2 linked regions of the Stieleria sp. JC731 genome follow. The protein of the gene in region 1 interacts with the protein of each later gene in a pairwise test. Links are inferred from orthologs where the notes say so. Each region holds a gene or a part of one and is shown on either strand. Other genes may lie near its edges. The genes, in order: rplA and thrS.

Evidence for each region.
Region 2: the proteins of rplA (region 1) and thrS interact in binary tests that used the Escherichia coli proteins (3 or more experiments, as listed by UniProt). The link is inferred for Stieleria sp. JC731 from one-to-one orthologs.

The regions. Positions count from the first base shown.
Region 1 is NZ_JAJKFQ010000029.1:447,791-454,246, reverse strand. What follows is about bases 1,088-4,032. They hold rplA (50S ribosomal protein L1), read right to left. Parts: upstream 2,927-4,032; coding sequence 2,249-2,926; downstream 1,088-2,248. Other genes in these bases: LOC67_RS26420 (hypothetical protein), read left to right, coding at 3,871-4,032; LOC67_RS26425 (CinA family protein), read right to left, coding at 3,207-3,680; rplJ (50S ribosomal protein L10), read right to left, coding at 1,677-2,207; rplL (50S ribosomal protein L7/L12), read right to left, coding at 1,198-1,611. Also shown: metallophosphoesterase family protein, read left to right, coding at 146-1,003; more of hypothetical protein, read left to right, coding at 4,033-4,713; hypothetical protein, read right to left, coding at 4,751-5,611; hypothetical protein, read left to right, coding at 5,879-6,456. UniProt on the Escherichia coli protein: One of the primary rRNA binding proteins, it binds very close to the 3'-end of the 23S rRNA. Forms part of the L1 stalk. It is often not seen in high-resolution crystal structures, but can be seen in cryo_EM and 3D reconstruction models.
Region 2 is NZ_JAJKFQ010000005.1:46,626-53,123, reverse strand. What follows is about bases 1,787-4,773. They hold thrS (threonine--tRNA ligase), read right to left. Parts: upstream 4,398-4,773; coding sequence 2,175-4,397; downstream 1,787-2,174. Other genes in these bases: LOC67_RS11485 (hypothetical protein), read left to right, coding at 1,787-1,945. Also shown: more of hypothetical protein, read left to right, coding at 416-1,786; serine/threonine protein kinase, read left to right, coding at 4,842-6,498. UniProt on the Escherichia coli protein: Catalyzes the attachment of threonine to tRNA(Thr) in a two-step reaction: L-threonine is first activated by ATP to form Thr-AMP and then transferred to the acceptor end of tRNA(Thr). The rate-limiting step is amino acid activation in the presence of tRNA.

The sequences.
Region 1 (6,456 bases):
TGTCCGTTTCGGCTCGCTTGCCGCTCGATAGCACTTCTTCTTATAACTTTGGTTTCCAAGGGGCTCCTGCCGTCTTGCGGTCGGAACCCGGTTCTGCCGCACCTCCGCGAAAAGCAATTTAGCTTCGCAGCAAGTCGTACTGCTTATGACCAATCCACCTACAGTGTTTACCGGGCGAGGCCAAAGTGCTGTCGGTCCGGCGGCGTCGGTGCAGTTGGCGTGGTCATCCGATATTCATCTTAACCATGCAAATTTCGCTGCCTGGGATCGATGGGTGGCGATGCACCAGCGCAGCGAACTGTCAGGGTTGTTGATCACTGGAGACCTTTCCGAAGCTGAAGACGTGTATTTTCAGCTCAGCCGGATCGCTGAAGAGTTTAACCTTCCGATTTACTTTGTTCTGGGCAACCACGACTACTATGGTTCATCGGTTGCTGCGACGCGCCGGATGGTAACGTCAATGACTCGGAACCAGCCGAGTTTGGTCTATTTGACTGATAGCGCACCGCTGGAGATAACTCGCAATTGCTATCTCGTCGGCGATGATGGCTGGGGCGATGCGACGGTGGGTGATTATGACAATTCGCCGGTCAGGCTGAATGACTTCGCGCTGATCGAAGACTTCTACAAGATTGACCCGGTGAACTGGCGCGCAAAGCTAAGTGAGCTTGGTGGGGATTCCGCATCGCGTTTGGAATCGAAGCTCCGCTCAATACCACCGTCTGCGGAGGTGGTTCACGTCGCAACCCACGTTCCCCCGTTTCGTGAGGCTTGTTGGTACAACGGTCAGACGACAGATGATGATTGGGCGCCGTTTTTTGTGTGTGGTCACATTGGTGAAGTGCTGCGGAGCTTCGCCGAAGAGCGGCCAGACGCTCAAGTGCGCGTGTACTGCGGGCACACCCATAGCTGCGGTGTTGCAAAAGTGCGTGAGAATTTGGTGGTGTACACCGCAGGTGCAGACTACGGCGAACCGAAGGTCGAGCGTGTGATTTCGGTCTAGTTTGGTTGGGTGTTTCCGACGCATTGGACCGATCTGACGGATCCGACCGATTCGGATCCGACCGATTCGGATCGGTCTGGCTCCGTCATTCCCAGCGCGCAAACAAAAACCCTGTCTGGCAACGATGCCAAACAGGGTTCTTGAGTGTACAACCGATCGGGAATTCGAGCGATCGAGCGGGGTGGTAGTTCGAACTACTTGAGTTCGACTGAACCACCTGCCTCTTCGATCTCGGCTTTGATTTTTTCGGCTTCTTCCTTTGGAGCAGCTTCTTTGAGGGTCGCAGGAACGCCTTCGACCATCTTTTTGGCTTCCATCAGCGAAGCGCCGGTCAGGTTCTTGACGACCTTGACGACGTTCAGCTTTTTGTCGCCGAAGCCGGTCAGGACGACATCGAACTCGGTCTTTTCGACTTCTGCTTCAGCAGCGTCGCCAGCCGGTCCGCCTGCGACCATCACAGCTCCGCCAGCAGCTGGCTCGATGCCGTGAACGTCTTTCAGGTAGTCGCTCAGTTCTTTGGCTTGTTTCAGGGTCAGTTCGGCGATCTTATCGCCCATCGATTTGGTATCGTCGCTGTATTCAGCAACAGCTGCACCTTCTTCACTCATGACAGGTTTCCCTTGTTAAACGAATAATCGGTTGTAGGTAAACGTTAGGGTTCGGTATTGGCGAACTACTCGTCGCCTTCGCCTTCGCTGATTTTCTTCAGCTGGCTGTTGAGCATCTTTCCAGGACCCAGCATGGCGGCGGACAACGTCGCTCCTGGGCCAAGGATTTGGCCGACGAGGGTCGCAATTTGTTCTTCACGGCTAGGCCATTTGCTAACGGCTTTCACGCCGTCGGCATCCAAACGTTCGCCATCCATCACGCCGCCTTCGGCGACGAACTTGGCGTACTTTGTTTCGTCTTTGTCCAAGCGGACAACTTCTTTGACCAGCGAGACAAAGTCTTCGCCGCCAAAGCAAACGGCAATAGAGCCGCTAGCGCCTTCAAAGGCGGGGGCCAAGTTGGTTCCCTCGGCGGCGCGGCGGGCGAGAGCCTTTTTCACGACAAACATCGTGATGTTCTTTTCGGCCAACTCACCGCGTAGTTCGTTCGTCGTGTTCGCGTCCATCCCCACGCAGCTGACCAGGACGGCGTCTTCCACGCCATCCAATCGCCGCTTGATGTCGCGGGTCACGAGGTCTTTGACGTACTTACTCATCGAATCGATTCACGGATACAAGGAAAGCGGAGACAGATCGACTAACAAGTCACACGCACACTGGGACTCATTGTTCCACAGATCGCAACACCTTTGAGGTAGGTGCCTTTAACGGTCTGAGGCTTCAGGCTGTCGACAAACTTTATGAACGCATTGATGTTGTCGACCAACTTCGAATCTTCGAAGCTCATCTTGCCGACCATTGCGTGGACGTTACCGCCCTTGTCATTACGGAATTCGACTTTACCCGCTTTGTACTCCGAGACGACCTTGGCGACGTCCGGGGTGACGGTTCCAGCACGTGGGCTGGGCATCAAGCCACGAGGACCAAGGACACGTCCGAGTGGACCGACCAGCCCCATCATGTCGGGAGCAGCGATACAGACATCAAAATCTGTCCAGCCGTCTTTGATCTTCTTGGCGAGGTCTTCTTGGCCGACTTCGTCAGCACCTGCCTCTTCAGCAGCTTTAGCTGCATCGCCTTTGGCAAAGACGACGACGCGTTGTTGCTTGCCGATCCCGTGCGGAAGTACCAGCGAACCACGGACGATCTGATCGGCCTGGTTAGGATCGACACCCAGACGCATGTGGACTTCGACAGTTTGGTCAAACTTAGTCGAGTCATACGTCTTCAGCGTCTTGACGGCTTCGTCAAGAGGCAACAGTGCGGATGGTTGTTTAGCGAGCGCGGCGCGATACCGCTTTGATTTCTTACCCATATGGTCACGAGCCTTGTTAAAAGGTCGGGTGGTTTTAGCAAAATCACCGGGCCCGAGGAAACGCCTCGGCGGCAAATTCTCCCACTTCCCAAGCAAACACAAACAGCTGGCCTGCCGGGGAGCGAAGAATATGCGTCCACACTCCCTTACCGTCAACGCCAATTTGCCTTTTTTTGCATTTTGCGTAAGGGCTTTTGGAGACGTCAGGACGGCTTGGACCCCGAAACAGCCTGTCGAACTTTGATGATCGGTTCAGATATGCTGGCGAGGTGATCGAAAATTACAACTCCAGCAGCAATTCCAGGACCCGCATTGCTGCCTCGCGTTGTCGCGCAACACGCTTGGGTTTTGCCAGTTCGATCTGGACGATTTTTGGGGCGTCGCCTCGGCGGCAAAGTCCGATGTAGGCAAGCCCGTCGAAACCTTCGGGGGCGTTAGGGCCTAAGTGTCCGGTGATGGATGCGGCAATATCGGCATGCGGTGTTCGCTGCATCACGCCGGTAACCATTTGGTGTGCAACCGGAGCGCTGACCGCGGTATGCTCGGCCAGCGTGTCTTCGGCAACGCCGAGCCAGCTACGCTTGGAAGCTTCTTGGTAAACGACCATCGATCCGGCCAAGTAGGCCGAAACGCCGGGGATCGTCGCGAGCGTGGCCGCGATCAAGCCGCCAGTGCAGCTTTCCGCTAGCGCAAGCTTTTCCTCTCGTTCGGCAAGGCGTTTGTAGACGTGTTCGGCTAATGTGTTGATGTCCATGCAGGAGTCCTAGAGGGCTGCGGCTTTTCGGGGTGACCGGCATGCAATGCTTGGGTTTGCCCTTTCAATCCCAACCGGCGACGGGCTTCTTGCATAAAGTTCGGCGATTTCAGTGGCGGATCACTAATGTCGCTGTGATATCGTGGTCGGCGGAATCGAAATCGTTTGCCGCGAATCATCATCGACAAAGATGGAACACGCAACTGACACATCTCACCTGGGTAAGATCTCGCCGATCAAGCAAGTCCGTGGGCGTGCATTGTCGTTGGGTTTCACTTTGGCGAGCAATGTCTTTCTGATGCTTGTCCCGATCGCGATCGGATTTGTCGGCTCGTTGCTGCCGCTGGTGCTTGCGGTGAATGTATTTGGTTCACTGGATGTCAAAACATTCGCGGCAGTCCTGTCGCTATCGGTCCTGACAACCGTCGTCGCTTTGGTCATCTGGGCAACGCGTTTCCCAGAGTGGCCGATGAATCTTTGGCTGGATTCTCGTCTTCGTCGGCGAGTTCTGAATCGGTTTAAGGAGACAGGCTCGAGTTTCGATGTCAGCTGGGTCGGTGAAGTACCGATGTGCGAGTATGTTCGTCGTGATTCGATGCAGGCGGTGGTGCTGCCCAAGTTGGAATCTGCTTCGGACATCGCTTTGGTTCGCATTACAGCGGACGGTTTGGTCATGGAAGGAGACCGGGCCCGATACGATTTCCCAGCAGATTCAATCCTCGGTGTTTCCGTGAAGACGATCCGGCCGTCTGGCTGTTTTCACAAGCTGCACTACGTCCATGTATTTGTGCGAACAGAAAAGGGGACCGACGAGTTCCCCATTTCGCGACGCGATTGCCCTTTGGGACGGTTGTCAGTGAAGAAACGCCACGAAGATGCTGTGAAGCTTGCGGCGCAAATCGAGAAGATCGCTAAGGGTGCCGAGTGTGAAATGTGGGACCCTGATTATCAGCATCGTGAACTTGCCGTTGATGGGCAACGTCATGATTCGCAGTGCATCAATCCCTATGCTGCACCGTCGGCAGTTCTTTAGAAACACGGTGTACTTTAGAAACACGGTGTTCTGCTGATCAATCGGGAAAGTTCACTCGGTGTTTGTTCTGTTCGTAGAACTTCGTGATGTCCAGCGATTGGCGACGTTCCTCTTCCATCAATTGAATGCGTGCTTCCAAGCGTTCAATGCGACGCGCCATCTGTGGAATAAGCTCGTTGGTTTCGTCGATCGGTTGAGGTTTGGGGACGGTTGGGTATCCAAGGTGTCGTTGCAACGCACTAAATAGATACAGCGGGTCTTTGCGGCGATTGGCAAATGCGATTCGTCCTTCTTTGTCGCCGAACAAGCAGGTGACTTTGTTGTCAGCTGATGGGCTGTCTTCGCCTCGTTTGCCTGCGGCTTTCAGTTTGGCGCGATAGTTTTCGCTTGCCAGAAATACAAGGTCGGCGAAGTCAACCAATCCGATTTCTGCACGCAGTTTGAGAATCCAGCTGCTCCAGGTGTCATCGAAAATCGGGTCACCGCTCATCGCGGTCAGTCCCAAGTCGTAGCTCAGTCGGTTTCGGCAAAGCACTTCAAATTGATAGAAAAACATTCCTGCCGGTGATGCATCAGCGACGCGGTACTCTGCCTCTGATTGCATGATTTTGAATGCGGTATGCATCATGAATCGCCCCGTATCCAGTTCGCTTTGGTCAATCAGGAACGTTTGGAAGGGCGTGAAGTAATGCGACAGTTGGTGCATTGCTGGGCCAAGCAGTCCTGAGTGTCTCACTTCGGTAAGCAAGTACTCCATCGCCATCGGAAGTCGCGTTGTGGCTAGCACCTCGTGACGAAGTTGTTCAAGCAGATCTTGAATGGGCGAACGCGTGCCCGTCTGCTCGTGAAGTAGGCCGAAAAGATGAGATTGCTCGACATACTCCTCACGCTCGAGCACTGGTGCTCGCGTGAAGGCCGCACGCGCGTTGGCGGGGCGTCGAACGGGGCTTGGATTGGATGGTCGTCGCATGATAGATAGATTAACAACCCAGGCGAAGCTTTGGCCACCATGCTACCTCCAGCTGTCCCCTCGGCCGGACGGTTGTGCCGATGTCCGCGAACGGGTTCGCAAGATACAGGTTATTCAAAACACGGTATCTTAGATTCGTCACATTTTAGAGCTGGGGCGTCGTACCCTGTCGATTTGAACTACGCGAGATCCGCCATGTCGAATTCAGATGAAGAGTCCAATCCATACCAATCCGCGTTGGATGTTGGCGATTCAGCTGTGACACCGGTCGAGCGAAGCCAGATGGATTTTCCGGGCAAGATGAAGACTGTCGGTATCGTCGCGGCGATTAGCGGCCTGTTGATGCTCGGGGTCTTAGGTGGTGCCAGCAACATGGGTGAATCGATGATCCTTTTGCTGATCATCGTCTGGGGTGGCAGTTGCACTTTGGTGTCGGCGTTATTGCCGGGGACGCCTGTGCGCAAGATTACTCGGGCGATTTTCGGATTCGCCTTAGCGTTTCCCTTCTTCATTCTCTACATGACGGTTTGTGGCTTTGTCACCGTCGTCACCGCGATCTCTACATCGGCTGAGTCGTTCGCATTTGGGCTTGGTTGTATCACCGCACACATTGTCGTTTTATTGATCTTCGCGGTCACCGTCCGGGGCATCGCGAGACGACTGGATACAGGCAAGCCGACCTATGCGATGGAAGCGTACGAAGAAGACGCTTGGCCGACTTTGCCGGGGACGCCGAAAGGTTCAAGCGATTCCCCAAATGCTCCGCCAAAGTC
Region 2 (6,498 bases), on another replicon or contig:
CCAATTGAGCACGAAGTTCCGCAGAATCGGTCGCCCAATTCGCTGTAATCCCGCCAGAAGTCACGATCTTGCGTTGCTTCCGCCCGCCTACCCTCAGTCCGGCGAGGGAGAACGGTCACTTGTGAACATGCATTACCATTAAGGACACCGATGCCCCCAAGTGTCCGTAAACCCCCAAGAAATTGCAGTTTGGGAGGGGGTCGGTTCGGTCCCGGAAGGTGTCGCGGTTGTACATGGGCGATCGCAGAAAAGCTGTTCTTTGCCCGACCGGAACGTTTTAATTTTCACCGCCCACTCCGGAGGTAAAAGCTTGACCCTCGAGCGTGAAATGCCTTAACATAGACAAACGGTCTGGATTTCAGTGATCCAGTTTTCTTCCACGGGCGCCCCAATCGGGCAAGGGTTCGAGGATTCCATGAAAAGCGATGCGTCCCAAGTCGACTCGTCTGAGCGACAGTCCAACACGGTATACCGGCTGACCGGACAAGTCAGACGCCGGCTATGGATGGCTTCGATGATCGAAGGAGCATCGCTGGGAATGTTGGTGGGTGCGGGACTCGCACTCGCCTATGCGATCGCCCAGCCCTGGATTTCGGAACGAGCAGATTTCAACATCCCGCTTCTCGTTTTCGCCACTTCTGGGCTGGTCGGAATGATCCTTGGTGGGATCCAAAGCCGCTCCGATGAAGCGGCCGCGAAATTGATCGACGAAAAATTCGACTTGAAAGATCGCTCCGTCACCAGTCTCGAATTTTCACGTAGCAAGGGTTCGGCCAAACAAGACGCCGCCAAACGACTGCAGCTCGAAGAAGCTCACCAGCACCTCGAAAAGCTCAATGCCGCCTCCTGCGTGCAACTGCGTCCCTGGAACCCCTCCATTCGATGGGCCCTTGGACTCGCCGGTGCAACCGTTTGCGTTCTACTGATCACCAGCAGCCTTGCCCCTACTGCGGTTGCCAAGCCAGTACTCGCACTCGCAAGCGAGCAATCCAACGACCTCAAACAAACGATGATTCCGGAACTCGAAGAGCTCGCCAAAGAGACTGAGAATCCGGAGATCGAAAAGCTGCTCGAAGAGCTGAAAGAAAAGGTCGACGAGATGGATGAGCAGACCTATGAGGAAAGCGACCTGATGGCAACGCTTTCGGAAATGGAGCAAGCACTCGCGGAAGCTCGCGAAGCTCTCAAGGTTGAAATGACCAGCGAAATGATGAGTGCTTTGGCACAGGCCATCGATCCGTCTGACGAACTTCAAAATGCGGCAAAAGCACTCGAATCAGAAGATTACGAAAAGGCGAGCGAAGAACTGAAAACGGCAGACCCAGCCAATATCAGCGACAAACAACGCCGAGCCGTCGCAGACAATCTTAAGAAGATGGTTGCCAAACTGAGCCCGGGACAAATGGGGCAGCTAAGCGACTCGATCAAAGAACTTGCCGAAGGCCTGGACAACAAAAACCTGACCGAGTGCAAAAAATGCCTCTCCAAACTCGCAGGTGAATGTAAGAAGGCAGGGCAATGCAAAAAACTTGGCCAATGCATGTCGTGCCAGCTCAATCGCCTATCCCAGTGTAAAGGTCAGTGCCGAGGCAGTTGCCAAAGCAATATCGCCCGCAAATCAAACTCACCAAGCTTGAAAGCCGGCATGGCGTCCAGCGGACAACCGACCGGCGACAACGCGACCAAACTGGACAGCAATCGCAACGAAGAACACCTTACCGGAGTTCAAGGTGAAGGCCCCAGCGAAACTGAACTGATGCAAGCTCCCGAAGGCGAGCAAAATGCCGCTCGTGCCTACAAAGGAAAGTACGACGAATTTCGACGCCAAGCCGAAGCGGTACTCGATAACGAACCGTTACCGATGGGTGTGCGAGAAACCGTGCGTACCTACTTCGAAGCGATTCGACCGAACAGCGAGAGCGAATTGACTGAATCGGCTCAGTAAGCTTGCGATAGGTTCAGACCTATCAATCAGCCAACTCTGCGTTCAGGACTATAGCTAGACAGCCTGTAGGAATACTGACAAAACAAAACAAAAACAGACGGCAGCGAATCAATCTCGCTGCCGTCTGTTGTTTCTTATATCGGTCAAAATCTGCCAGCTGGCACGATCTCAGCCGCCTAACTGTGCCGAATTCAAATGGCTTCAGCAGCTTGTAGGCTATGTTGACTTCCTACTCGGCCTTCACCGCCTGACGTACCGTACGATTCTTGACTTCGTCGGTCAGTCTTGCAACCACTTGGGCAATCGGCATCGATCCCAAGTCGCCATCGATACGGTCACGCAATGCGATTTGACCGGTCTCGGCTTCCTTCGGCCCAACGACTGCCATGTAGTTGACGAGATCCAATTGAGCATTTCGGATCTTTGCTTGCACCTTACCGCCGGACGAATCGACAGTGACTTTCAAGCCTGCTTCATCCAACTGTTTGGCAACCGCAACTGCGTATTCCAACGACTTGTCGCTTAGCGGCAGCACTCGCACCTGTTCGGGCGATAGCCACATCGGGAACGCACCCGCAAAGTGCTCAATCAACATCCCGGTGAATCGCTCCAACGAGCCGAACGGTGCACGGTGAATCATCACTGGGCGGTGCGGCTGATTGTCCTTGCCGTTGTATTCGAGCTTAAAACGCTCGGGCAAGTTGTAATCCAACTGCACAGTTCCCAATTGCCAAGATCGACCGATGCAATCACGGACCATGAAGTCCGCCTTCGGACCGTAGAACGCAGCCTCGCCGGGTTCTTCGTTGAAGTTCATGCCGCTTTGCTCGAGCACGCCACGCAACGCACCTTCGGCTTCATCCCATTGCTCTTCGCTTCCGACGTACTTGCTGCTGTCGGGATCGCGAAGCGACAACTGGACGCGGTAATCATCCAAGCCGACCGACTGAAGCACAAACTTCGTCAGTTCGATCGTCGCTCGGAACTCCGCTTCCACCTGATCGGAGGTGCAGAAGATGTGCGCGTCGTCTTGGGTCAAACCGCGGACTCGCAACATGCCGTTCAGCTCACCGGTCTGCTCGTGTCGATAGACCGTACCGAATTCAAATAGCCGCAACGGCAATTGACGATAAGATCGCGCCTGCGCCTTAAAGATATGGCAGTGGTGCGGGCAATTCATCGGCTTGAGCAAGTACCGTTCGTTTGCCATTTGCCAATCGTGCAGCACACGGCGTTTATCTTCAACACTCATCGACAGCTTATAGTTTGGCAGTTCAACTCCCAACACTTCGACAGCGGACATCAACTTGTCTTCGCCATCTTTATCGATCGTGCCATCTTCTAGGCGAGTGCTCCAGGCATCCAACAAGCCACCGACTTCACTTCCGAACAGCGGTGAAAACTGGCTGTCGCGATAGTAAGGAAAGTGACCGCTGGTTTCGTAAAGCTCTACCCGTCCGATATGTGGACTGTAGACGGGATCATAACCTCGTTGCAGAAGTTCTTTCCGCAAGAAGTCTTCCAAGGTGACTCGCACACGAGCCCCCTTTGGCAACCAAAGACAAAGCCCTTGCCCTACTTCGTCGGGATTGATCGCAAAGAGGCCATGTTGCTTGCCCAAAACGCGGTGGTCACGCCGCTTAGCTTCTTCCAATTGATGCAGGTACTGCTTCAGCTCTTTCTTGTCGAAGAACGCGGTGCCGTAGAGTCGCTGAAGTGGTCGATTGCTAACGTCACCTTTCCAGTGGGAACCGGCAACGCTCATCAGCTTGATCGCTTTGATCTTTCCGGCGTCGGGAATGTGCGGACCTCGACAGAGGTCAACGAATTCACCTTGGCGATAAAAGCTAACGGTCGCATGTTCCGCCAGGCCGGTATCGATATGCTCGACCTTCAGGTCTTGGTCGAGGTCATCGCACAGCTTGCGTGCTTCGGATCGATCGAGAACGAACCGTTCAAAGGGTTCTTTGTCCTTGATGATCTTTTTCATCTCCGCTTCGATCTTCGGAAAGTCTTCCTCGCGAATCGGAATGTCCAAATCAAAGTCATAATAGAAACCGCCCTCGGTGGTCGGACCGAACGCCAATGACACGCCGTCATACAATCGCATGACCGCGCGAGCCATCACGTGGGCTGCCGAGTGACGTAGGACATCCAACGCCTCACTGTCTCGGTTGGTTAGCAAACGAAGAGCCAGATCGTTTTCGTCCGAACTTGTTACCTCGGGTGCGATCTCACCCAGTGGACGATCTGCGTCGATCACTTTTCCGTTGACTTCGGCGGCGACGACCGCTCGTGCCAAACCTTCGCTGATACCCGACGCGATATCCATCGAAGTGGTATGCCCCGGGTGTTGCTGCGTCACCCCATCAGGCAATCGCACAGTTACAGAGGGCAGTGGGGTGGCGTCGCTAGCGCCAGAAGATGCAGGGCCAGGGGTTGATTGGCTCATGATCAGCTAAAATCCATTAGTGGGAATGGGTGACGGCCCCTCCAAACGAAAGAGGTCGGCCGGAAGCGAAAGAATGATGCTCAGGGCGATTGGGCGTCAATCCCTGTTTCACCGGGAATAGCGGCCTGCACACCAATCGCTCGCCTAAGACGCAGTGCCGGACCTATTTCCTGTCTCCGGCTGCGGCTCAGCTAACAATGAAGCCTTCGACGTTTTCACGACTAAACTTCGCAATTCCTAGCATCATTCTTGACGGACCGCGTACATTGGCGGCAATCCGCAGTACTTTTCAGAGCTGATATACTGGTGGCAGGTTCGGAAAGACACCTCCAAAACAATCCGACACCATCGCGTTTTCGGACGCACGCTGCTTTTCATCTAGTCCATCCGGTCGCGTTTTCACTCGTTTAATGCAAACACGACTGGCCAATTCCGCATTTCAAAATGTCTGGTTCCGCTACCAAGCACGACTTCCTTGATCCGCCCAAAAACGGAGCCGACGATCTGGGAACACTAGGGCATTACCGCGTGATACGCGAATTGGGAAAAGGCGGTATGGGCTACGTCTTCCTTGCCGAAGACAGCAAGCTAAAGCGGCAAGTCGCGTTAAAGACAATGAACCAGAAAATCGCGGCGACGCCAGGAAGCCGCAAGCGGTTCATCAGCGAAGCACGGACGATGGCAGCCGTTCACCACGATAACGTGGCAACGATTTTTGAAGTCGGCGAACACAAAGGCACTCCATTCATGGCGATGGAACTGCTCCAGGGTTCGACCCTAGAAGACTATCGTGAACAGCATGGCGAGCCCGACTTCCACACGATCATTGGCTTCGCACGCGACATGGCACGTGGCCTTGCCGCTGCCCATGAACGTGGAATTGTTCACCGGGACATCAAACCCGCAAACATTTGGTTGGATGCACAGACCAACCGGATCAAGATTCTGGACTTCGGTCTGGCGCTCGCGCAAACACCAGTTGACCAACTGTCAGGCCGCGGCGCGGTCGTCGGAACCCCTGGCTACCTATCTCCCGAACAGGCTCGCAGCGAACCGCTTGATGACCGTAGCGACTTGTACTCCACCGGCGTAGTCCTCTACGAGCTGGCTACAGGCAAGCTGCCGTTGAAAAGCAAAACTGTCGCCGAACAATTGATCGCGATCCTTGCTCACCAGCCGGTCCCCGTTCGCGAACGCAATGACAAGATACCGCAACCGTTAGCCGATCTGATCGAAAAGCTAATGGCCAAGGAACCGCGTGATCGCTACGACACCGCGAAAGATCTTGAGACCTGTTTGGTCGAAGTCGAAAAAGAGTGTGAGTCGAAGTCAGAAGTCGCTCAAGCGATTAGCCAATTGCAAGCAGGCTTGGACCTCGCTGTAAATAAAAAACAACCCAGCCAAGATACATTCGCGGAGTCGACGCCGAACCCTTTCGAATCACTTCCGGAAAACCTTCCCCCAGCGCAGACCCCCACCGTTCAATCTCCCAGTGCGAGCGAACCAGCCGCATTTGGTAGCGCCGCCGCACCGTTTGCATCTCCACCAGGCACCGCCACCGCGGCAGCTACAAAACCCAAACCTACAGCGTCTTCCGTCTCCACTTCGAAAGTTGTCCTGATCGCAGTCGCTGTAGTTGCCGTCTTGTTATTGGCCGTGATTCCTCTGGTGGTTTACTTAAGTGCCTCAAGTGCAATCGCACGACAACAAAACAATACGGTCGTCACTGGCGGTGATCCAAATTCAAACGCAACCCCCGCAGGGCCGAACTCAAGTAGCGATTACACATCAATTTCAAAGCCTGAATCGCAATCCACACCTGCCAAGGGCACAACCAAGCCGAAATCGAGTTCCGCCACCGCGAACAATTCCACAGCGAAGAAAGCCCCATCGAATGCGGCTGCAAAAAACAACAATCGTTCAAGCCAACCCAAACCTTCAACGCCTTTCGCCGCACTTTCCCTTCGCCAAATCAGTTCGTCAGAAACCAAAAACCTGGGTGGAAACAAAGTTCGCTACTTGTTGAACGAGAAGAACGGCAACGGGTCCTTCGAATCCGGAAAGCCCAATTCAGACAAAAAGATTCCTGGCTGGTCACTGC